DNA from 3 places in the Pseudomonas sp. XP2 genome. Region 1 is predicted to be linked to each of the others. Evidence: riboswitches for the same ligand, from Rfam matches in the RefSeq annotation. Region 1 holds a riboswitch; each other region holds the start of a gene.

Region 1 (7,810 bases):
GGCCTCTACCTGCTGGCCGAAGCCTTTGCTCAGCCACAGGTTGGCGGTACGCCGTGGCACGTTGGCCGGCCGGTTGCCGGCACGGTCCTGCGCTACACCGCCGACCATCTCGTCGAAATCGTCATACCTGGCGCGTACCAGCGATGCATTGGCCGACACCTGCCACTGATGCGCCAGTGCCAGTTCCAGGGTTGCCTCAAGGCCATCGGACGTCTGCTGCCCAGCCTGTTGTTTCTCGTGGGTGATCGGGTCGTCCACCAGCAGCTTCTTTTTGACGATGTGGTAGGCGGCCAGCGTCCATTCGCCACGGCCGTTCCAGAAGCGCTGCTTGAGGCCAACCTCGGTCTGTTTCGCCTCGGTCAGGTCATAGTGCATCTGGGTGGGGCTGAGGCTGATGAGGTTGTTGACCCCCTCCTGGCTGGTGGAGTACTGCCCGTACAGCGCCAAGTCATCGGTGACTGCGAACACCAGCCCGGCGCGCCAGTTGCCACCTTGCAGGCTGCGGTCGCTGCGGTTGTCGTTGGCCAGGTTGGTGCGGTCGATGTGGTTCTGGTCGCGGCGCACCCCAGTGACCAGCGACAGCCGGTCGCTCAGCTGCAAGCGGTTCTCGGCGAACAGAGCGAAGGTGTGGGTGCTGGACAAGGTTTGCGGGCGCAGTGGCGAGGCGCTGTGGAACCCGCCCGGTTCTGGCTGCCATGGGTCGATGTAGTCACCGCCCACATCGTTGTAGGGCGCGTTGCTGTCGACGTTGAAGCGGACCTTGTTGTATTCCGCGCCGACCACGGTCTTGCTGGCAAGGCCGAACAGCCTGTGGTCAAAGGTGAAGGTCTGGCGGTCGCCGAACTGTTCCTGGTTGTGCTTGATCTCCAGGTAGCTGCCGCGCTGCAATTGCTGGCGCTCGGCGTCCCAGCTGTAGTCTTCGGCATTGCGCCAGTGGCGGCGGCTTTTGATGTAGTACAGCTGGTTGCTGGCGCTGACGTGGTCGTTCAGCGTCCAGTCCGTGGTCAGCCGGGTCCACTCATCGACGTAGTGCTGCACGTCGTTCTGCACGTTGTAGTTTTTATTGCGCAGGCTGCTGCGGTAGTGGCCGTCGATCAGCGGGGTGCCGTAGTAGTTGGCAGGCTCTGCATCACCACGGTCGTGGGCAAGGGTGAAACTGAGGTCGTCACTGGCATCGAAACGCAGCGCGGCACTCAGGGCCAGGCTGCGCGATGTGGTGCGGTCGACCCAGCCGTTGCCGGCCTGCTGGTTAAGGGTCAGGCGATAGCTAAGGCGCTCGCTGAGGCTGCCGCCGCTGTCCAGGCCGAGCTGCTGGCGGTCCCACGAGCCGTAGCCCAGGCGCAGGTGGTTGCGCACCTCGCCGGCAAACGGTTTTTTCGGGATCACGTTGATCACCGCGCCGGTGGCGCCTTCGCCATGCAGAACCGAAGCCGGGCCGCGAATGACATCGATACGCTCGACCATCCACGGGTCGACCGGGAACGTCTGGGTGCCGGCACCGGTGTACAGGCGTGCGCCGTCGAACAGGGTCATCACCGAACTGTGACCGGCAAAGCCGCGGGCGGACAGGCCTGTGCCGCCGTCGCCGGGGGAGCCGACGAAGGTGATGCCCGGCGACCGCGTCACCGCATCCTGCACGGTGAGGTTGTTGCGCTGCTGAATCTGCTCGGCGCTGATGCTGCTGGTGCTGGCCGGTGTTTCCAGGGCACTGAGGCCGAGGCGCGAGCCTGCCTGGGTCGGCGTGGCCAGGTCGAGGGTGCGGCTGTCGAGGGTGTCGGTGATGGCCGTGGAAGGCAAGGCCAAGGGCTGCCGGTCATGGCCATCGGCCAGGGCCGGGAGGGCGACGGCCAGGCAGGCCGCCAGGGGGTGAAGCTTGAACATACGGGACATGTCGTTCCACTGCTGCAGGAATGAATGGATCCCGGTGGAAAACACGCAAAGGCGAACCATGCAGGCAGGCGCGCGCACGGATTCCGGCCTGCGCCCGCCCACCGCGGGTTGCCAAGTGAAGCTCCAGGCCGGTCTCCGGGCTTGCGAGGGGCATGAAACCTTCACCTTCCCATGCACGTGCACAGTGGTATCTCGAAGGGTTCACTCGCTTACCGTTGCGGGGGCAGCGCCGGACTTGTCATGGGTAACATGACGCACCGGCTTCCCGTTTCACCCTGCGCGCGGCGGCGAAGGGCACCTGAAACTGGCGCGCATCTGACCACTGAAAGGCTAAGGCGTCAAATGTTGGCGTGCCATGAATACGCCGATAAAACACAGGGTTGCGTGTTTTTACTGATTTTTTTTCGAACTTTTCGTGTGGCGTTTGTCTCGAACCGCGCGTTCGTCTTTCGTTACCAAGTCATGGAGACTTTACGCATGCCTGCTCGTCATCTGTTGCGCCACACCTGCCTGCTCGCCTTGATCGCCGCACCGCTGGCCGCCACCGCCGCACCCAGCACCGACCCGCTGTTCACCATCGGTCTGCAGGGCGCCTACGACAAGTTCAAGTTCGAAGGTGGCAGTGAAAGCGACAAGGAACACATGGGCCAGGGCGGTGTGTTCGCCACCTTCGGCAACAAGCTGACAGCCGAATCCGGTTTCATCTACCAAATCGGCGCCGAAGCCAAATACGGCAAGAAGAACGACAACAAGCTCAAGGAAGCCCAGGCTGACCTGGACCTTGGCTGGCGTGCGGCGCTGGACGCTCGCAACTTCGTCGATGTGACCGTGGGCGGCGGCTACAGCTGGTCGCGCTTCGAGCCGGAAATCAACGACCTTGATACCAAGCTCACCGTGAAGTCGCCCTTTGCCAAGGCGGCGCTGGGCTACAACCACCAGTTCGACGCCTCGACCCTGCGGGTTGAAGTGGGCGCGCGCCACACCCTGGACGGCCGTGCGCGGCTGAAAGTGGACGACTTTGGCAGCGACACGGTCGACCTCAAAGACCGCACCAACCCGTACGCCGAAGTGACGTTGCTGATGAACCAGCAGGGCGCTTTGCCGGTGCAGGCCGGGGTGTACTACACCCGCACCGAATACAAGCTGGACGAAGATTCGCCAGTGGCAGACAACACCAAGCTCAAGCGTGACGAGTTTGGTGTAAAGGTGGGCTTGGCGTTCTGAAGCTGAGCGTTTAGCAGGCCCGGCCTCTTCGCGGGTGAACCCGCTCCCACAGGGACCGCACAGCCTTTAGGTGCTGCGCAGTACTTGTGGGAGCGGGCAAGCCCGCGAAGGGGCCGAACCTGCGAGAGAAGGTTAGCGCCCGCGACGCCGCGACACCCGTGCCTCGATGTTCTTGCGCCCGATCAGCAGCGGTGGTTTCTCCACCACCGGCTCCTCTGCCAGCCACTTGTACATCACCAGGCAGTCCACCAGCCCCAGGCGGGCATGGCGATAAGCCTTGGGCAAGCGGCCGACCGTTTCAAATCCCAGCCTGTGCCACAGTGCCACCGCAACTTCATTGCTGGCCACTACCGAGTTGAACTGCAGGGCCAGAAAGCCCTCCTGGCGCGCCAGCTTCTGCGAGTGCTCGCACATCAGGCGTGCCACACCTCGGCCGCGTGCCTGTTCGCACACCATATAGCCGCAATTGCCCACGTGCGCGCCAGGCCCGGCGGCATTGGCCTTAAGATAATAAGAACCCAGCAGCTCGCCATCTTCTTCGGCCAGCAGCGTGTGCAATGGCAGCTCCAGCCACAGCTGGCGGGCCTGATCGATGCTCAGCTCGGGGTCAAAGGCGTAGGTTTCACGGGCCTGGACAATGGCCTGGAAGGTGGGCCAGAAGCGCTCGAAGTCTTCGGCTGTCATAGGGCGAACGTGGATCATGCGGGCTCCTGCAAGGGCTGGGCCGCCAAGTCTGTGGGGCGCGGCGCCGTCGCGCAAGGGCGACGACGCCGTTTGGGCCTAGCCGTTGGCCTTGCCCACCGCATCCATGGCTCGCGCCGAGTACACCAGCGCAGCACCGGCGTTCATCGCCACGGCGACGCCGAGGGCTTCGGCAATTTCCTCGCGGCTGGCCCCGTGCTTGACCGCCTGCTGCGAATGCACGGCGATGCAGCCGTCGCAACGGGTGGTCACGGCCACGGCCAGTGAGATCAACTCACGCGTCTTGGCGTCGAGGTGGTTGGTCTTGGCCCCTGCACCGCTGGCGGTCATGTAACCGGCCACGGTGTCGGGGGAGAGTTGCTTGAGATCGCCGATGCCGGCCATCAACTGCTTACGGTAGGCGTCCCAGTCCATCATGCTCATCGTCTTCACCTTGTGGTGGTTGCGAGTGGAGCTTTCAGGCTAGTCGAAGAGTGACACCTGCGAGGCTTGTACTTTGGTGGGTGTGCAGCAGCACTTGTGGGCGCGTTGAGCCTTCAAATGTAGATGAACACCAGCACCAGCGCTGCAACCACCGCCCACTTTTCCACGTAGTAGCGCAGGCGGTTGCGCTTCTTCAGCGCTTTGCCGCGTTCACGGATCTTGTAGATGCGGGTGAACAACCGGTTGATACCGCCGGTCTTGTCGCCGGCACCGTTGGGCGCGGCGGCGGCGGCCATGACGTTGCGGCTGAACCAGCGGTTGAACGCAGTGGCCCAGCGGTACTTGAGCGGGCGCTCGACGTCACAGAACAGGATGATGCGGTTGTGCTCGGTCGTGTTCGCCGCGTAGTGGATGTAGGTCTCGTCGAAGATCACGCCCTCGCCATCGCGCCATGAGTATTTCTCGCCGTCCACGTCGATGTAGCAACCGTCATCGTTCGGCGTGTCCAGGCCCAGGTGATAGCGGTACGAGCCGGCATACGGGTCACGGTGGCGCACCAGCTTGGCGCCCGGCGGCAGGGTAGCGAACATGGCAGCCTTGACCGTGCCGATGCTTTGCAGCAGTTCGGTGGTGCGTGGGCAGAGGGCCATCGCCGAAGGGTGGCTTTCGCCGTACCACTTCAGGTAGAAGCGCTTCCAGCCAGTCTTGAAAAACGAGTTGAAACCGACGTCATCGTAGTTGTCGGACTTCTTGATTTCGCCCACGTGCAGCAACTGGCGGCCTTCCTCGCGGATTTCCTGCCAGTGGTCTTGCAGCGGCTTCAGTTCGGGGAAGGCTTCGACCGGCAAGTACGGCTTGGCCGGGAGCTTGGAAAACAGGTACAGGAAACTGTTGACCGGGGCGAGGAAGCTGGAGTGGTCGCCCAGCTGGCGAGTCAATTTGTGGCGAACCCGACCGCGCAGGTGCACGTAGGCAATCGAGAGGGCGAAGATAAGTACGAGTGCAATTTTCATGGACGTTTACTTGTCGAAAAATGGCCATGCGTCATGGCATAAGCTCGCCAGCATAAACAATCATGGGGGTAGTTTGTACTTATTGTTACGAAACACCGGGGCGACATTGGTGTAATGCCCTACAGTCTTGCGCAAACGTTTCATGTCAGGGAGTTGGTATGGTTCAGGATATACGCCCCAGCGGTAGCCCGTTCAAACGGCTGTTCTTCGCCTTGCCGGTCAGCGATGCCCAGCGCCATGCCTTGGCTCAGTGGCGCCGGGCGCTGAACCTGCGCAGCGGCAAACCCGTCCCCGCGGCCAACTTCCATGTCACGCTGTTGTTCCTCGGCGATGTGGATACCGCACAGGTGCCGGCGATCTGTGCGGCAGTCGATCAACTGACGTTGCCAACTCTGGCACCGCGGCTGTTGCTTGACCGTTTGCAGGTGTGGCAGCGGGCCGGCGCGTTGGTGCTGGAGGCACAGCAGACACCGCCGGCCCTGTTGCAACTGGTGTACGGCTTGCAGCAGGCACTGCTGCCGTTGGGGGTGGAGGCGGCCAACCGTGAGTATCGGCCGCACTTGACCCTGTCCAGGGATTACCACGGGCAACCACCCGAGGCCAGCAGCGCGCCGGAGTTCTACCTCAGCGCGCGCCACTTCACGCTCTACGAGTCGCGCAAGGGCGCTTACTGGCCCTTGGCGCAGTGGCCGCTGGCAGACTGACCCAGGGTCAGAGTTGCGGGGTGTACTTGACCGTCAGCATGAAATTGCGTGGCTCGCCATAATTGTTGCTGCCATTGAGCTGGTTGAAGCCTGCAACCCAGTACTTCTTGTCGAACAGGTTGTTGGCGTTCACGGCAAGGTTCACTTCGGAGGTTAGCTGGTAGGCCAGGCGTGCGCTCCAGACGGTATAGCCAGGCACGGTGTAGGTACGCTCGTAGCCGAGGGTGTGGCTCTGGGTGGTGAAGCCCAGGCCGGTGCTCCAGCGCTGGCCGTCCAGTGGCAGGGTGTAATCGGCCCATGCGCGCAGCATGTGCTTGGGTGTCCACTGGCTGAAGGTGCGGCCTTTGTCGTCAGGGTCATCGAGGAACTTGGTGGTGTTGTAGGTGTAGCCTGCGAACAGTTGCAGGCCACTCAGCACTTCGCCGCTGATTTCGGCTTCAACGCCTTGGCTGCGCACCTTGCCCGCTGCGGTGGAGCAGTACCAGTCATCGCAAGCGAAGCCCGAGGCTACGTCGGTGACGGCGCGGTTTTCCTGGTCGTAGCGGAACAGTGCGATCGAGGCATTGACCCGGCCGTCGAGCAGTTCGCCTTTCAAGCCCGTTTCGTAGTTGCTGCCGATCACCGGTTTGAGCGGCGTATTGCCCACAGCGCGTTCGGTTTGCGGTACGAACACGTCGGTGTAGCTGGCGTACCAGGCCCATTCGCGGGTCAGGTCGTAGACAAAGCCGGCATAAGGGGTGACTTGGCCCGTTTCGGTCATGCGACTGGTCGGGTAGCGGGTACCAGGGTCGGTCAGGCTGTCAAAGTCGATCGAATCCCAGCTGTAGTCGAACCAGCTGACACGCGTGCCGAGGATCAATGTCAGATCCTGGGTAGGCTTGATGCGCCAGGCGCCGTACAGGCCTTTCTGGCGGATGTCGTAGCTGGCCCTGTTGGCACGTGCCAGTTCGCCCTCGAAGACGCTGTCGCGGCTGGGTTCCGGGCGGTCATGGTCGATGTCGAAGATGTTGCCGCCTGCGTCGAAGTTGCGCCAGTAGGCATCATCCGAGGTCAGCTTGGAATAGTTGCCACCCACGGTGATCTCATGGGCCAGCGAACCTGTGTCGAAGTGGCCCACCACGTTCATGTCCAGGCCCAGTTTGGTCGAGTGAAAATCGGTGAGCCAGTCGGCGTAGGTGATGCCGCTGCCGTCAGGCGCAACGCCTTGGCGGGTGCTCTGCACGCGCTGGTGGGTGGATGTGTTGGTTTCATCCATGCGCACGGCAGCGGCCTTGAAGGTCCAGTCATCGTTGAAGCGGTGTTCAAGGTCCAGGTAGTACGTGGTGACGTCGGTTTCTGCGCGGCTCCAGCGGGCGCCGGTGTAAGTCGAACGCGGTAGTTCGACCGGTTTACCATTGGCGTAGCGTGGGAGGCCGCGCAGCATCGGCCGGGACTGCTGACGGTTGTAACTTATGCCGCCGCCCACTGTCGTCGCATCGGTCAGGTCGATGTCCAGCGCACCGTACAGCGAATGGTTTTTGCTCCAGACATAGTCGATGAAGCTGTCGCTTTGGTCTTCGTCAGCGACAAGCCGCCCGCGCACACGGCCGTCGGTCGTCAGCGGGCCGCCGGCATCCAGTTGCAGGCCATAGTGGTCCCACGAGCCGGCTTTGCCTGTCAGCGTAACGGTCGGCGCCGCTTGGCCCCGCTTGCGCACCAGGTTGATCGCACCACCTGGGCTGCCTGTACCTTGCAACAGGCCCGAAGCACCACGCAGCACTTCCACGCGGTCGAAGAACACCAGGTCCTGGGTTGCCCAGTTGCCCAGCGAATAGTTGTTTCGCGGAATCGGCACACCGTCGTACTGCCAGTCAT
Region 2 (7,810 bases), on a different contig from region 1:
CAGATCAGCGCATCGGGGCTGTCGCCCGGCAGGTCAGTATCGCAGCACTCGCAGTTGGGGCGTAATTCCAGCATGGGCGTGACTCCTGTTCGCAGGCGGGAACCCGGAGTCTGCTACGCGGGCGGCAATACTGGCAATGCTCAGTCCCCAGGGCGGTACAGGTGGGCATGCCCGGCACGGTACAAGGCCGATTCGGCGAAGGGGGTATCCCCTAGCACATGGCCTACCAGGATCAGCGCCGTGCGGCGAAAATCTTTGGCTGCGACGCGTTCGACGATATCGCCAAGGGTGCCGCGCACCCAGTCCTGGTCCGGCCAGGTGGCACGATGTACCACCGCCACCGGGCAGTGCGCACCGTAGTGCGGCAGCAGTTCTTCGACGATCCGCGAGAGGTGTTTGACCCCGAGGTGAATCGCCAAGGTGCTGCCGTGGCGCGCCAGGTCGCCCAGTTGCTCCCCAGGTGGCATGGGTGAACTGTCGCCATAGCGAGTGAGTATCACCGTCTGCGCCACCTGTGGCAGGGTCAGTTCGCAGCCAAGTAGCGCCGCGCTGGCCGCCGTGGCGGTGACCCCGGGGATGATCTGGTAATCGATGCCCAGCGCCTGCAGGTGGCGGATCTGTTCACCGATGGCGCCGTACAGGCTGGGGTCGCCGCTGTGTACACGGGCCACGTCCTGGCCTTGTTCGTGCGCGCTGCACATGGCGGCGATGATCTGTTCCAGGTGCAGCTCGGCACTGTTGATCACGATCTGGGCCTTGTGGCCTTCGAGCACGGCAGCAGGTACCAGTGAGCCGGCATAGATGATCACTGGGCACTGGCGAATCAGCCGTTGGCCTTTGACCGTGATCAGTTCAGGGTCGCCGGGGCCGGCACCGATGAAGTACACCGTCATGGAAAGTCCTTGCAGGAAAGAGGAGCGAAATGTTCAGCAGGCCAGGGCCAGGGTCGCCGGGCCCAGTACCTGGCGGGTCAGCAGTAACCCGGCGGTGCAGCCGGGCCGCTGGCTGGCCAACGCCAGTGCCGCGCTCTCGGCCACGCCCCAGCAGCCGCTGTGGGCATGGGCTGTGGCAGAGCGGTGGCTGAGCAGCGGCTCAAAGGCTTGCAGTTGTGCGCTATGGTACAGCACCAAGGGCAAGCCAAGGCGTTCGGCCAGTTGCTGCAAGCCGGGTTCGTCGGCCTTGAGGCTGATGCTGGCAATGCCGCGCAGGTCGGCAAGCACCAGGCCCTGGCTAGCCAAGGCTTGGTGCAGCAGGGTCTGCAATGTATCCACCGGGCAACCTCGGCGGCAGCCGAAGCCGGCGTAGAAGGCCGGCATCAGGCCTGGCTGGAACGGCGGAACAGCCATGCACTGAGCAGGCCCAAGGCCACCCAGAATGCAGCGTTGGTCAGCCAGGAGGCCATCTTGAACTGAGTCTCCAGTGCTGCGGGGGCCAGGCTTTCATGCACGTCGGGCTGTGGCGCGCCGATCACATGGGGGATTATCAACAACACGGCGCCCAGCGCCTTCAACAGCCAGTGCCGGGCGAACACCAGCAAGGCCAGGCCAAGGGCGGTGGCGCTGGCCGTGCCAATCCACCAGGCCTGGCGTTGCCCCAGGTCGGCGGCAGCGGTGCCGGGCAGTTCCGGTGGCAGCCCCAACGTTGGCGCCAGACAGAACACGGCGAAACCGGCCAGGCCCCACAGCACACCGGTGCCGGCACGCTGCGGTTCGCGCAGGCTGTAGAGGGCGGCGAGGATCAGGGCGAAGCCGACCGCAACCACCAGGTTGCCACCGGTGGTGGACAGCACCCGCTGCCAGCCGTCTTCCGGCGACCAGGCGTCGGCGCTGTGCTCATGGGCGGCCACTTCGCCGCCATGTTCGTGGTGTGCGGCCGGGGCCGAGGATTCGTAGGTTTCCGCCTCAAGAATCAGCGGGGCGACCCAGAAGCTTTGCAGCAGGGTCAGCAGCAGGGCCGCAAGCAGCCCGCTGAAGCCCGCGGTACGGGCAATGCGCGTGATCATCAGGCGTACTCAGTGGCAGGGGAAGGCGGCGCTGTGGCGGGTGTCGTGAGCGGCGTTGTGCACGGCCTCGATGTGCGAAAAACCGGCGAAGTACACCAGGCACAGGCCCAGCAGGCTTGCGCCAACGGCAATGACGATGCGCTGGCTGAGGGTGACGGGGGTGGCAAGGCTGTGTGGCTTGGCGCTGGTGACGGGCATGACGCGTTCCTCTGCTTTTTGTGGGCAACGGGCAAGCGCGGCATCCCTGATGCGTGGCCGCCCAGGGGAATGCAACAGCGCCCGCCCACCGCGGGGTGTTCATGAACGCCAGGCCGGTCTCCGGGCTTGCGAGGAGGAGCAGGGCTCCTGAAAAGCGTCACCTTCCCATGCCGGACTACAAGGCACAGTGGCACAGACGCTTCACTCGCTTACCGTTGCGGGGGCAGCACCGGGCTTGTCCGGCCCTGATGGAGGGCCTGCGACGCACCGGTTTCCCGTTTCACCCCCTGGGGGGCACCTGAACGTGAGGCATAAGGAGAGCATGGGGCGGGGTTTGCGTCAATTGCCATGTGTGCGAGTGACTGCCGTGCTCAGGGTGAAAGTTTGCCCAATCATTGTGGGCGCGGGCTCGCCCGCGAACACCGGCAAAGCCGGTGCCATCCACCGCATCTGCCTGATTCGCGGGCTTGCCCGCTCCCACTGAGGTCCGCGCTAAACCCAAAGGATGTTTTCAGAAGTCATACGCCAACTTGGTGTACCAGTACCCGCCACCTGGATGAAACGGCGGGTTGCCGTAGGCCGCCTGGTTGCCGTTGGCGTTGTACACGCCGTTCTTGTCGGGCCGTACATTGAAGATGTTGGTGCCGCCCAGGCTGACGGTCAAGCTGTCGAACAGCAGGTACGACAGGTCCAGGTCGGTAATCCACTTGGCGCCGAAGGTGCGGTCCTGGGCCTGATTCTGCTGCCAGGTTTCGACCTTGCCGTAGCGGGTGGTCTGCAAGGTGCCGGTGAAGTTACCCAGCAACCACTGACTGCCCAGTACCCATTTGGTTTTCGGCGAGGCCGCCACCAGGTCACCTTCGCGGCCATGGCCGACCACCTCGATACCGGCTGCCGCCAGCGCTGCGGGCGTGCCCCGGCTGCCGCGCACAGTGGTCTTGTTCCAGTTGAAGCCCAAGGTCCAGCGCACATCGCCCCAGGCACCGAATTCGCTGGTGTGGTCACCTACCAGGTCGAGGCCGCGGGTACGGGTGTCGAAGGCATTGGTGTAGTAGTTGATCCAGGTGGTGCGTGCCAGGCCCAGTGCTTGGAGCATATCGCCAATGGCACCGGCACCGTTCTGCCGGTCGTAGAGGTTTTCGGTCAACAGGATGCGGTCGTCGATGTCGATCAGGTAGGTGTCCAGGGTGACACTGGTACGGCGCGCCGGTTGCCAGGTCAGGCCCAGGCCGGCGTTGCGCGATTTCTCCGGGTCGAGCTTGTCGCCGCCGAATGCCAGCGCCGCGGCACTGCCAGGCGCCACGGTGCGGCGCAAGGCCGGCACCACATTGCCGTCAGCGTCCAGCGCGGTGCGGTTGTCGCTGACCGTATAGCCGCTCTGGGTCAGCGACGGGGCACGGAAACCGCTGCCCAAAGTGCCGCGGATTGCCACGGTTTCGCTCAGTTCATAGCGTGAATTGAGCTTGAAGCTGGCGGTGTTGCCCGAGTTGTCGTCGTAGTGCTCGAAGCGCGCGGCGGTGCCCAGGTACCAGCGCGGGGTCAGGTCCAGGCCGAGGTCGATGTAGGCGGCATAGTTGTTGCGCTTCACATCGGCCTCGTCTTCCGGGCGGATGGTCAGCGCAGCCTGGGCGCCCACGGCGGTCTGGCCGTTGGCCAGCGCGTAGAGCGGGTTGGGGCGCCCGTCGGCCAGGGTGGCCGGGTAAGTGTAGGGCCCGACGCCGTAGGCGACGGGGTCGCCGGCGAAGGTCTGGAACCGCTCCCAACGGTGTTCCAGGCCCGCCGAGACGCGGGTTGGTACGGCCAGGCCAAACACGCGATCAAAAGCGCGGGTGATGTCCAGGTTGTTTACCCACTGGTCGAACTGCAAAGTCGCCAGGTCATCGAACGAGGTTGGCGAGGCCGGGCCGTAGGTAGGGTTGATGGTGAGGTCGCTGGACTGCTGGTTCTTGTTGCGCCCGTACGTGGTGGACAGGTCCCAGTCCCAGGCACCGGCGGCACCCCGGGTGCCGAGCAGCCACTGGTAGTCGGTGTCTTTGATGTTGTTGAGCGGGAAGTACCCGTCGGGGAACAACTCGGGGATCGAGGCGTTGCTGTTGGGCAGTCGATAGTTGTTGAAGGCTTCGAGCTTGCGCTCGGCATAGGTGGCGAACGAATACAGTTTCAGGTCGTCGCTGATGGGCAGTTCGGCGTTGTAACCGAGGTTGAAGGCGCGCAGGTCGGGGTCGCCGTTCTTCACAGCGCGGTGGTCCCAGGCGGCCTGGCGGTCGTCCTCGAAGTAGGCCCGGTAACCAGGGTCGGCTTTGTCGATCCAGTTGGCGGTGCCGCGCTTGCGTGCCTCCCCCGACAGGTGCAGGAAACCGCCGTCACCCAGGCCGAAACCCTGGTCGCCAGCCAGCTTGATGGTTTCGCCCTGGCCGCTGTACAGCTGGCCATAGCTGCTTTCGTAATGGCCGCCACTGCTGGCGCTTTTGAGGATGATGTTGATCACCCCGGCTACCGCATCCGAGCCGTACTGAGCCGCCGCGCTGTCTTTGAGGACTTCGATGTGCGACACCGCGCTGACCGGGATCATGTCGATATCCACGGCGTTGGCACCGCTGTTGTCCGTCGAGCCGCTGGCCGGCACGGCGCTGTTGTGGCGGCGTTTGCCATTGACCAGTACCAAGGTGTAGGCCGGGCCCAGGCCGCGGTTGCTCAGCGGCCGCACGCCAGACTGGAAACCGGCGATGTTGGTGCCGAAGTTGAACGAGGGCAGCAGTTTGGAAATGGCCTCGGACAGCTCGGCACGGCCGGTGCGCAGCAACTGTTCGTTGCTGATCACGTCGATGGGGGCCGGGCTGTCGGCGACGGTGCGCTGGTTGCCACGCATGCCAGTGGAGATCACCGTGACAGTGTCCAGGCGTTGGTCTTCGGTGGTTGCAGCAGCGTCGGCGAACGGGGTGAGCAGGCAGGCCAGGGGCAGGGCGAAAAGCGGTGTTCTAGACATCATGTCCTCGGAATACGGTGGAGCACGCAGGCGAATAGGCGCCAGGCTCTGACAGGGCTGGCGTAGGGTGTTTGGGAAAGTGTTTGCCTGCACCGGCCTCTTCGCGGGCATGCCCGCTCCCACAGGAATTGCACAGGCCTTGAGGTCAGTGATTTTCCTGTGGGAGCGGGCTCGTCGAGGCGTCGAACCGCCGCGAAGAGGCCGGTGCTGCGAGTCGGGATCTAGGCTGTGCGGGTGCTGCGTCCAGCCTCATGCTGTTCTACCAACGCCCGAATACGGGGAATGAGGTCCTGCCCGTATTCCACCGCATCGCGCAGTTGGTCGAACCCACGGAACAGGAAGGTAGTAACCCCCAGCTCGTAGTAGGCCAGTGCGGCCTCGGCCACCTGGTCTGCAGTGCCTACCAGCGAGGTGGAGTTACCTGCACCACCGCCCAACGCCGCAATCTCGGTCCACAGCCGGGTGTCATGCACCTTGCGCTGGCTGGCCAGCTGCACCAGGCGTTCGGAGCCGGCGTTGCTCTTGCCGAAGTTTTTCTCGCGGCGATTGCCCTGGCGGATACCGATGCGCGCTTGGGCATCGGCCAGAATACGTTCGGCGCGGGCCCAGGCTTCTGCCTCGGTACCGCCCAGAATCGGTCGCAACGACAGGCTGAAGCGGATGTGCTTCTCGCGCCCGTAGCGGGCGGCGGCCTTGCGCACCTTGGCGATGCGCTCGCGCACCTGCTCCAGCGGTTCGCCCCACATCATGTAGACGTCGGCGTGCTTGGCGGCCACTTCGACCGCGGCGTCTGACGCACCGGAGAAGTAGATGGGCAAATGCTGCACCGGTTTGACCAAGGTCAGGTTGTCTTCAACGCGGTAGTGAGTGCCCTGGTGGTCGAAAGGCTCCTGGCGGGTCCAGGTGTCGCGCAGTACCTGCAGGTATTCATCCGTGCGGGCATAACGGGCATCCTTGTCGAGGAAGTCGCCATCGCGCTGCAGGTCGCCGCTGTCGCCCCCGGTGATGACATTGATCGAGGCTCGGCCACGGCTCAGCTGGTCGAGGGTGGCGAACTGGCGGGCAGCGAAGGTTGGCGCCTGGAAGCCCGGGCGGTGGGCGACCAGCAGGCCGATGCGCTCGGTCAGTGCTGCCACGTAGCTGGCCAGGATCATAGAGTCCGGCGCACTGGTGTTGACCGCCAGCAATGCCTTGTCGAAGCCGCCATATTCCTGGGCCTGGGAGAAGGCCTTGATGAACGCCAGATCAACCAGCGGGCCACGGGGTGCTTGGGATTCGCTGCTTTCCTGCGGGCCGATGAGGCCGATGAACTCGAGGCTCATGAAACAAAACTCCTTGTCTGGGGGGGCTCAGGCAAGCGCTGCCTGGTTGCGGCGCAGGGTGTTGCGGTTTTCTGGCACGTCGAGGCCAAAATGGCTGCGCAGGGTTGTATCGCTGTACTCACGGCGAACCAGGCCACGGGCTTGCAGCAGCGGCACCACGTGTTCGGTGAAGTACTGCAGGCCGTCAGGTAGCAATGAGTTGATGATGAAGCCGTCGGCAGCCCCGTTTTCAAACCAGTGCTGCAAGGCATCGGCAACCTGCTCCGGGGTGCCGACGAAGTCCCTGCGCGGGCGCGAAAAGCGCAGTGCCAGTTCGCGCAGGCTCAGGCTTTCATCCCGGGCCAGCTGCTTGAGCTGGTCCGAGGTGCCTTTGTGGCTGTCGTTGCCCAGGGTGCCGAGATCGGGGAAGGGCGCATCCAGATCATGTTGGCTGAAGTCGTAGTCGTTGAAGGGGCGGCCCAGGGCAACCAGGGCATCTTCGATGCTCACCAGGTCGACGGCCTGCTGGTAGCGCTGCTCGACCTCCTCGACATTGCGGCCGACGATGGGGCGGATGCCGGGCAGGATGAACAGTGCGTCCGGGGCGCGGCCATGGCGTGCGGCTCGCTGTTTGAGGTCCTGGTAATAGGCGTGGGCGTCGTCGAACGATTCCGGGCTGACAAAGATGGCGTCGGCGTTCTGCGCCGCGAAGTTGCGGCCGTCTTCCGACACGCCTGCCTGGAAGATCAGCGGCTGGCCCTGGGGCGAGCGCTGGATGTTCAACGGGCCTTTGACCTTGAAGAACTCACCTTGGTGGCCAAGGGTGTGCAACTTGGCCGGGTCGAAGAACTGGCCGCTGTGCTTGTTGCGGGTAAAGGCGTCGTCTTCCCATGAGTCCCACAGCCCCTTGACCACATCCACATGCTCACGTGCAATCCGGTAACGCACGGCATGCGGCGGGTGTTCAGCCTTGCCGAAGTTGTCAGCGGTGCCGGAAAGCCAGGAGGTCACCACGTTCCAGCCTGCGCGCCCGCCGCTGATCAGGTCCAGCGAAGCGAATTGGCGAGCTACCTGGAACGGCTCGGTGTAGCTGACCGTGACCGTGGCCACCAGGCCGATGTGCTCGGTCACCGCCGCCAGTGCCGAAAGGATGGTCAGCGGCTCGAAACGGTTGAGGTAGTGCGGGCTGGAGCGGGCGTGAATGTGCAGGCTGTCGGCGATGAAGGCGAAGTCGAACTTTGCTGCCTCGGCCAGCTTTGCCTGCTGTTTGTAGAAGCCGAAATTGACGCTGGCATCGGCCAGCGCCTGTGGGTGGCGCCATTC
Region 3 (7,810 bases), on a different contig from region 1:
TTTCCGACGCTGCCAGCATGCCGCCCTGGAACTGGTAGTAGTCGTTTGAGTCGAGCAGGTCGTGCTCGTGGTTGTCCTGGTTCTGCAGCACCGCCTGCACCTTGGCCAGGCGCTGGGCGAACTGGGCGCGGGCCGGGGTGCCGTCGTCGCTGCCGCCGTAGGCGTAGCCGCCGTGGTTCAGGTAGACCTCGGCCAGGTCGTCGCGGCTGTGCCACAGGCGCCCGTCGATGGCGTTCTGCACCCCGGCGCCATACGCACCAGGTTTGGCGCCGAACACCCGCCAGCCCGCCTGCCGCGCGGCCTGCTCGGCGTCCAGCCCTTGCGCCAGCAGCGCGGCACGCTCGCTGCGTACCCGGGCGGCCAAGGGGTTGAGGTCGTCAGGCTCGTCCAGCGCGGCCACGGCCTGCACGGCGGCATCGAACAGACGGATAAGGTTGCCGAAGGCGTCGCGGAAAAAGCCGGAAACGCGCAAGGTCACATCCACCCGCGGGCGGTCGAGCAGGCTCAGCGGCAGTATTTCAAAATCGTCAACGCGCTGGCTGCCGGTGGCCCATACCGGCCGCACGCCCATCAGCGCCATGGCCTGGGCGATGTCGTCGCCGCCAGTGCGCATGGTGGCCGTACCCCACACCGAGAGGCCAAGCTGGCGCAGGTGATCGCCGTGGTCCTGCAGGTGGCGTTCAAGGATCAGGCTGGCCGAGGCGAAACCCAGGCGCCAGGCCGTGGTGGTGGGCAGGTTGCGCACGTCCACGGTATAGAAGTTGCGGCCGGTGGGCAGCACGTCGAGGCGGCCACGGCTGGGCGCACCGCTGGGGCCGGCAGGCACGAATCGCCCGGCCAGCGCCGCCAGCAGGCCGTTCATTTCAGCGGCGCCGCAGGCATCTAGGCTGGGCGCCACCGCTTCGCACAAGGCGTGCACCACGTCACGCACCGGCTGCCATTCGCTCGGTTCAGGCAACTGCAGGGTGCCGCCCAGCGCTTGCTCGATCACCTGCTGCGCCAAAAGCTCCAGGCGCTCGCGGGTATCGCCACAGGTGCGCCAGGGTTCACTGCTCATGGCCAGAAGCTGCTCAGGGCGTTCGCCCTGCCAGGGCAGCCCAAGCTCACAATCGAGCGGGTCAAAGCCTGGCACCAAGGCCTTGGCCAAGGCGCGCAGCAGGCTGGCATTACCACCACGACCGTCGCCGCGCTCAACCCGCAGCAGGGCCAGCAGCGTATCCAGCCGCAGCCGCCCCTCTGGTGACTGGCCAAACACATGCAGGCCATCGCGAATCTGCGATTCCTTCAGGTCGCACAGGTAAGTGTCCAGGCGCGGCAGCCAGACGGCGGCATCATCCAACTGCCCTTCCAACTGCAGCTCGCGGTCGATGTGGTTGACCTTGACCAGTTCGAGGATGTCGCGCTGCAACTCGCGGGCACGCCGCGGATCGAGTAGCTGCGCTTCGTAGAACTCGTCGGCCAGTTGCTCCAGGTGGCGCAACGGGCCGTAGGTTTCGGCACGGGTCAGCGGCGGCATCAAGTGGTCGATGATCACCGCCTGGGTACGGCGCTTGGCCTGGGCGCCCTCGCCCGGGTCGTTGACAATGAACGGGTAGATGTTCGGCAGCGGGCCAAGCAGCGCGTCCGGCCAGCACTGCGCCGACAAGCCGACGCCCTTGCCGGGCAGCCATTCGAGGTTGCCGTGCTTGCCGACATGGATCACCGCGTCGGCGGCGAACCCGTGGCGCAGCCAGAAGTGGAACGCCAGGTAGCCGTGCGGCGGCACCAGGTCGGGGTCGTGATACACCGCGCTGGGGTCTACCTGGTAGCCCCGGGCGGGCTGGATGCCGACGAAGGTCAGCCCAAAGCGCAAGCCGGCCACCATCAGCCGGCCGCTGCGGTACATCGGGTCCTGCTCGGGCGGCCCCCAGCGCTCCAGCACTGCCTGGCGATTGGCCTCGGGCAAGCGCTCGAAGGCGGCCTGGTAGTCGGCCAGGCTCAGGCTCTGGGCGCAAGGGCGCTGGTCCAGGTGGTCAAGGTCGTTGGTCACGCCGCCGAGCAGCTGGTGGATCAGTTGCGTGCCGCTGCCCGGCAAATCGGCCAGCGGATAGCCTTCGGCCTGCAGCGCTTTGAGAATGTTGAGTGCAGCAGCGGGCGTATCCAGGCCGACGCCGTTACCGATGCGGCCATCCCGGGTCGGGTAGTTGGCCATCACCAGGGCCACGCGCTTCCCGGCATTGGGCAGGCGCGCCAGCTCGACCCAGCGCCGGGCCAGCTCGGCGACAAAGTCCATACGCTCGGGGTGGGCGCGGTAGCACACCACGTCGGACTGGCTGCGCTCGCTGCGCCAGGCCATGTCCTTGAAACTGACCGGGCGGGTAATGATGCGCCCGTCCAGTTCGGGCAAGGCGATGTGCATGGCCAGGTCGCGTGCACCCAGCCCCTGTTCGCTGGCTTCCCAGCCGGGCTGGTTGTCCTGCGCGCAGATGGCCTGCAGCACCGGAATGTCACGGCGGAACGGGCGCAGGTTGGGCCGTTCGGGGCTGGACAGGGCAAAACCGGTGGTATTGACCAGCACTTCGGCACCGACTTCGTCCAGCCAGGCTTCGACCTGCTCCAGGCAGGCGCTTTCCTTTAGGCTGGCCACGGCAATCGGCAACGGGTTCAAGCCAGCGGCTTGCAGGCGCTGGCAGAACACGTCGATGAACGCGGTGTTGGCCGCCTGCAAGTGGGAGCGGTAGAACAGCAGCGGCGCCACCGGGCAATCCGGGTGCCAGTGCGGGTACCAGTCTTCCAGTGCCACACTGCCCTTGGCCGGGTGATACACAGCGGTGCGCGGCAAGGGCTGCGGCTCGTCCCAGGCATAATCGCGGCCCAGCCACTGGTTGGCCAGGCAGTTGTAAAGGTTGATGGCATTGGCCTTGCCACCCTGGCGCAAGTAGTGCCAGAGGCGCTCGGCCTGGTCGCCCGTGACGGTGCCCAAGCGGGTCAGCTCCGGGTCAGGGCGATCATCGCCTGGTACCAGAATCAGTTGCACGCCACGGGCAGCCAGCTCGACCAGTTGCTCGACGCCATAGCGCCAGTAACCGACGCCGCCGTGCAGCGACACCAGGATGACCTTGGCGTGGCGCAGCACCTGGTCGACATACAGGTCGACCGAAGCGTGGTTCTGCACCTGCATCGGGTTGGCCAGGCGCAGGCTGGGGAAATCCTCAGGCAGTTGCTCGGCCGTATCGGCGAGCAACGCCAGGTGCGAATCGCCGCTGCAGAGAATCACCAGTTCGGCGGGTGTCTGGCCAAGGTCGGCAATACTGTCGTCCGGCACGAAGCCGCCGGGCTGGGTCCGCAGCAGGTGCACGGGTCAGGCGCCCAAGGCCTGGCGCAGGCGCGCTTCCAGCTGGGCAGCGTCGAGTTCCTGGCCGATCAACACCAGGCGGGTGATACGCGGCTCGTCGGCACGCCAGGCGCGGTCGAAGTGTTTGTCGAAACGGGTCCCCACGCCTTGCACCAGCAGGCGCATCGGTTTGCCCGGGATGGCAGCGAAGCCCTTGGCGCGCAGGATGCCGAACTCCACCACCAGCTGGGTCAAGGCGTCGAGCAACAGGCTTTCGTCAGCCTCCGGCAGGTCGATGGAAATGGAGTCGAAGGCGTCGTGGTCGTGGTCGTCATGATCGTCGCCATCGTGGTGCGAATCGTGGTGGGTACGGCGGCCATCGATGTGCGCCTCGGACTCGGCGCCCACACCCAGCAGCACCTCCAGCGGCAGCTTGCCACTGCTGGCCTCTACCACCTTGACTGCCGGCGGCAGTTCTTCGGCCACTTCGGCGCGCACCTTGGCCAGGCCTTCGGCGTCGATCAGGTCGGCCTTGTTCAATACCACCAGGTCGGCGCTAGCCAGCTGATCGGCGAACAGTTCGTGCAGCGGCGATTCGTGGTCCAGGTTAGGGTCGAGCTTGCGCTGGGCATCGACCTGGTCCGGGTAGGCGGCGAAAGTGCCGGCAGCCACGGCCGGGCTATCGACCACGGTGATGACCGCGTCGACGGTGCAGGCGTTGCGGATTTCCGGCCACTGGAAGGCTTGCACCAGCGGTTTGGGCAGGGCCAGGCCACTGGTTTCGATCAGGATGTGGTCCAGGTCGCCACGGCGTGCCACCAGCTCGCGCATGACCGGGAAGAACTCCTCCTGTACGGTGCAGCACAGGCAGCCGTTGGCCAGTTCATAGACGCGGCCGCTGGCTTCTTCTTCGGTGCAGCCGATGCTGCACTGCTTGAGGATTTCGCCGTCGATACCCAGTTCGCCGAATTCGTTGACGATGACCGCAATGCGACGGCCCTGGGCGTTGTCGAGCATGTGGCGCAGCAAGGTGGTCTTGCCCGAGCCGAGGAAGCCGGTGACGATGGTAACGGGGAGCTTGGCCAGTGTTTTCATGTCGCATTGCCCTTGGCAGAATGGCGCGGGCATGCAGGACGACAGCCGCGGACCAGGCCGGCCGGGCTTGTTCGCCACCGGATCACCCCGCCCGGTTGAAAGTCGAAAACGTTGCGAGGCAGGTCTCCTGGCTTGCACCGTTCCAGCTCCCCGTTCAGTTGAACGGCGTGCTGGCGGGATGACGCCTTCCCGCGCATTGGCGCAGTGGCTGTGTCGATCCGTTGTCAGTGCTTACAGTTGCGGGGGCAGCCGCGGCTTGTACCGCGTTCCCGTCTTAGCTTCGGCCTGGCCGAAGAACCTCGAAGTGGCAAGGCTACGCAGTGGCTGGCGGGTGGTCAACCATTGCTGCGGGGCTTGCCGACAACTCTTGGCGGCACTGCGGTACAGTGGCGACTTTGCCCACTGTCAAGGACGCCCCATGCTCCTCGCCCCCGCCATCCCGGTACTGCGCATCTTCTCGGTCGACAAGGCCAGGGAGTTCTACATGGATTTTCTCGGTTTCAGCCTGGACTGGGAGCACCGCTTCAGCCCGAACCTGCCGTTGTACATGCAGATTCACCGCGATGGCCTGATCCTGCACCTTACCGAGCACCATGGCGATGCCTGCCCCGGCTCTACAGTGTTTGCCCGCCTCGACGACCTGCGGGCGCTGGAGCATGAACTGCAAGGCAAACAGTACGGTTACGCCCGGCCCGAAGCCGAGCGCCTGGACTGGGGCCTGCAGATGCAGGTGTGCGACCCGTTCGGCAACCGCCTGCGCTTCTGCCAGCAGATCGATGACGAGGCCAACCTGTGAAGGCGCTGGGCAAACGCGAAATGGCCCGCCTGGAGCGGGAGCTGGTAGCGTGCCTGACGGACGCCTGTGAAACCGCCAAGGCAGAAATCGTCGGGTTCACCTGGCTCACCCATCGCCTGGACCCTGAGAACTTTCCGGCCAGCCTGCGTATTACTTGGGTGTTTGAACAAGAGGCCGAGAAAGTCGCTGCAGTGGCGGGTGAAGCAAAGGCACGCATGCTGGCGCTGACCCGTCAGGCGTTGGACCACGCCGGCATACAACTGGATCACCCGGCCTGGCATGTACGGTTTGACAGCGAAGAGGCCTGCAAACAGAGCCACGGAGGCGACTGGGCCAAGCGCTTGACGGGGCGCTGAGCCCAGGGCCAGACAAGATCGGGCGCCGCTCGCGCGGCGCATCGCCAGTGCAGGAAACCCATACACGGCGGGCGGTACTTTACCCGCCCCCAACGGGCCGTTAGGCTACGCACTCCCCCAGTACGAGGTATTCGTCCAATGCGCCATTAATGCCGCCGTCCATTCGACGGCCAGTCTTCAGCCTCCGGTTTGCTCCGGAGATGTCGCGGCATTTGTGGAGTTGTGCATGACGAACACGTCGATCCTGACGCTGGACAGCGTCTCTTTGGCCTTGCCTGATGGCCGGCTACTGTTTACCGATCTCAACGAAACCTTCGACCAAAGGCGTACCGGCCTGGTCGGGCGCAATGGCGTGGGCAAGAGCCTGCTAGGGCAGGTTCTTGCCGGCCAGCGTGCACCGAGCAGCGGCCAGTGCCGGCGCCTTGGGCCTGTCCATCTGCTGAATCAGCAGGTAATCGAGCGCAGCACCACGCTTGCCGACCTGGCCCAGGTGGGGTCGGTGATAGCGGCGTTGGAGCGCATCGAGCAAGGCAGCATCAACCCCCAGGATTTCGACACCGTCGGCGAGCGCTGGGATATCCGCGAGCAACTGCAGATGCACCTGCAACGCAACGGCCTGAGTCACCTTGACTGGCGCCAGCCCGCACGCAGCCTGAGCGGCGGCCAGGCTATGCGCGTGGCGCTGGCAGGCGCATGGCTCAGCGGTGCCGACTACCTGATACTCGACGAACCGAGCAACCACCTGGACAGCGACGCCCGTGCCCAATTGCTGAGCATGATCGAGGCCTGGGACCGAGGTTTGCTGGTGATCAGCCACGACCGCAGCCTGCTGGCGCACATGGCGCGCATTGTCGAACTGTCGAGCCTGGGGTTACAGGCCTATGGCGGCAACTACGGCTTCTATGCAGCACAAAAAGCCAGCCAGGTGGCGCAGGCCCAGCAGCAACTTGCCCGGCTCAAGCAGCAGCAACAACGCCAAGCCCGTGAACTGCAGCGCCAGCGCGAAGACCTGGAACGCCATCAGGCCCGGGCCGGGCGTCAAGCCAGGCATGCCAACCAGGCCAAGATCCTGGTCGACCGCCAGCAGGAGCGCAGCCAGGCCACGGCGGGCAAGCAGCACCGCGACCATCGCGACGCGCGGCAAGCATTGCTGGGCAAAGTGCATGACGCCGCCCGCGAGGTCGAGCAAGCCACTGCGATTACCTTGCATGCTCCCACGCCCCAGCGTCATGCGGGCCGCGAAGTGTTGGCGTTGCAGGCACTTCGCTTGCCCCATGGCACCCGCAAACCGCTTGACCTGCGCTTGTGCCTGGGCCAGCGGATGGGCCTGGTCGGCGCCAACGGCAGTGGCAAGTCCACGCTGCTAAGGCTGCTGAACGGGCAATTACCGGCATCACCACACACTTTGCGCCGCCGTGGCGAAACCGCCCTGCTCGACCAGCACTGCAGTACCTTGGCAGGCCACAGCAGCGTGCTCGAACACCTGCGCAGGGCCAACCCGGTGCTGGCCCAGGGCGAGTTGCGCAGCCGCCTGGCACAACTGGGTCTGGATGCGGCCCGCGTCGAGTTGCCCAGCAGCCTGCTCAGCGGCGGCGAGCGGATGAAGGCAGCACTTGCTGCCGTGCTGTACCGCGAGCGGCCACTCGACCTGCTGTTGCTGGACGAGCCCGGCAACCACCTGGACTTGCCGTCACTGGCAGCCCTGGAGCGCATGCTCGGGCAGTTTCGCGGGGCGCTGATGGTGGCGTCCCATGATGCGGTTTTGCTGGAAAACCTGGCACTGGATGAGTACCTGCGGTTGTAGGAACCGAAAAAAAAGCATCGCAGGCTATCAATTCGTGACTGGCCGTTCCCGATCCGCGACGGATGTATTATGGTGACGTGGTGCGCATATAACAGCAGCCCGAGCGATCGGGCACTTGCAAGACAATGAGGGTGTCATGAGCAACGAAAGCATTAACTGGGACAAGCTGGGTTTCGACTACATCAAAACCGACAAACGCTACCTGTCCGTATGGCGCAATGGCGAGTGGGACAAAGGCACCCTGACCGACGACAACGTGCTGCACATCAGTGAAGGCTCCACGGCCCTGCACTACGGCCAGCAATGCTTCGAAGGCCTGAAGGCCTACCGTTGCAAGGACGGCTCGATCAACCTGTTCCGCCCGGACCAGAACGCCGCCCGCATGCAGCGCAGCTGCGCCCGCCTGCTGATGCCCCATGTGCCGACCGATGTGTTCATCGAAGCGT

What was found. A riboswitch is a leader RNA that binds a small molecule or an ion and turns the genes downstream of it on or off. The one in region 1 is predicted to bind cobalamin.
Region 2: another riboswitch for cobalamin. It lies ahead of ACK1VC_RS18415 (CbtB domain-containing protein); the one in region 1 lies ahead of ACK1VC_RS15265 (TonB-dependent receptor).
Region 3: another riboswitch for cobalamin. It lies ahead of cobW (cobalamin biosynthesis protein CobW); the one in region 1 lies ahead of ACK1VC_RS15265 (TonB-dependent receptor).

Annotation. Positions count from the first base shown of each region.
Region 1 covers NZ_JBNRIK010000012.1:148,243-156,052, reverse strand. The annotation lists gene ACK1VC_RS15265 (TonB-dependent receptor) at 1-1,890, opposite strand, end outside; cobalamin riboswitch at 2,000-2,207, opposite strand; gene ACK1VC_RS15260 (outer membrane beta-barrel protein) at 2,368-3,114, shown strand; gene ACK1VC_RS15255 (GNAT family N-acetyltransferase) at 3,247-3,816, opposite strand; gene ACK1VC_RS15250 (carboxymuconolactone decarboxylase family protein) at 3,895-4,239, opposite strand; gene lpxO (lipid A hydroxylase LpxO) at 4,353-5,252, opposite strand; gene thpR (RNA 2',3'-cyclic phosphodiesterase) at 5,411-5,956, shown strand; gene ACK1VC_RS15235 (TonB-dependent siderophore receptor) at 5,964-7,810, opposite strand, start outside.
Region 2 covers NZ_JBNRIK010000017.1:41,176-48,985, reverse strand. The annotation lists gene ACK1VC_RS18435 (DUF1272 domain-containing protein) at 1-74, opposite strand, end outside; gene cobM (precorrin-4 C(11)-methyltransferase) at 141-893, opposite strand; gene ACK1VC_RS18425 (cobalamin biosynthesis protein) at 927-1,316, opposite strand; gene ACK1VC_RS18420 (CbtA family protein) at 1,316-2,002, opposite strand; gene ACK1VC_RS18415 (CbtB domain-containing protein) at 2,012-2,200, opposite strand; cobalamin riboswitch at 2,295-2,517, opposite strand; gene ACK1VC_RS18410 (TonB-dependent receptor plug domain-containing protein) at 2,712-5,186, opposite strand; gene ACK1VC_RS18405 (LLM class flavin-dependent oxidoreductase) at 5,408-6,508, opposite strand; gene ACK1VC_RS18400 (LLM class flavin-dependent oxidoreductase) at 6,536-7,810, opposite strand, start outside.
Region 3 covers NZ_JBNRIK010000003.1:228,228-236,037, forward strand. The annotation lists gene cobN (cobaltochelatase subunit CobN) at 1-3,337, opposite strand, end outside; gene cobW (cobalamin biosynthesis protein CobW) at 3,341-4,408, opposite strand; cobalamin riboswitch at 4,509-4,725, opposite strand; gene ACK1VC_RS05675 (glyoxalase superfamily protein) at 4,827-5,204, shown strand; gene ACK1VC_RS05680 (hypothetical protein) at 5,201-5,560, shown strand; gene ACK1VC_RS05685 (ATP-binding cassette domain-containing protein) at 5,787-7,364, shown strand; gene ACK1VC_RS05690 (branched-chain amino acid aminotransferase) at 7,501-7,810, shown strand, end outside.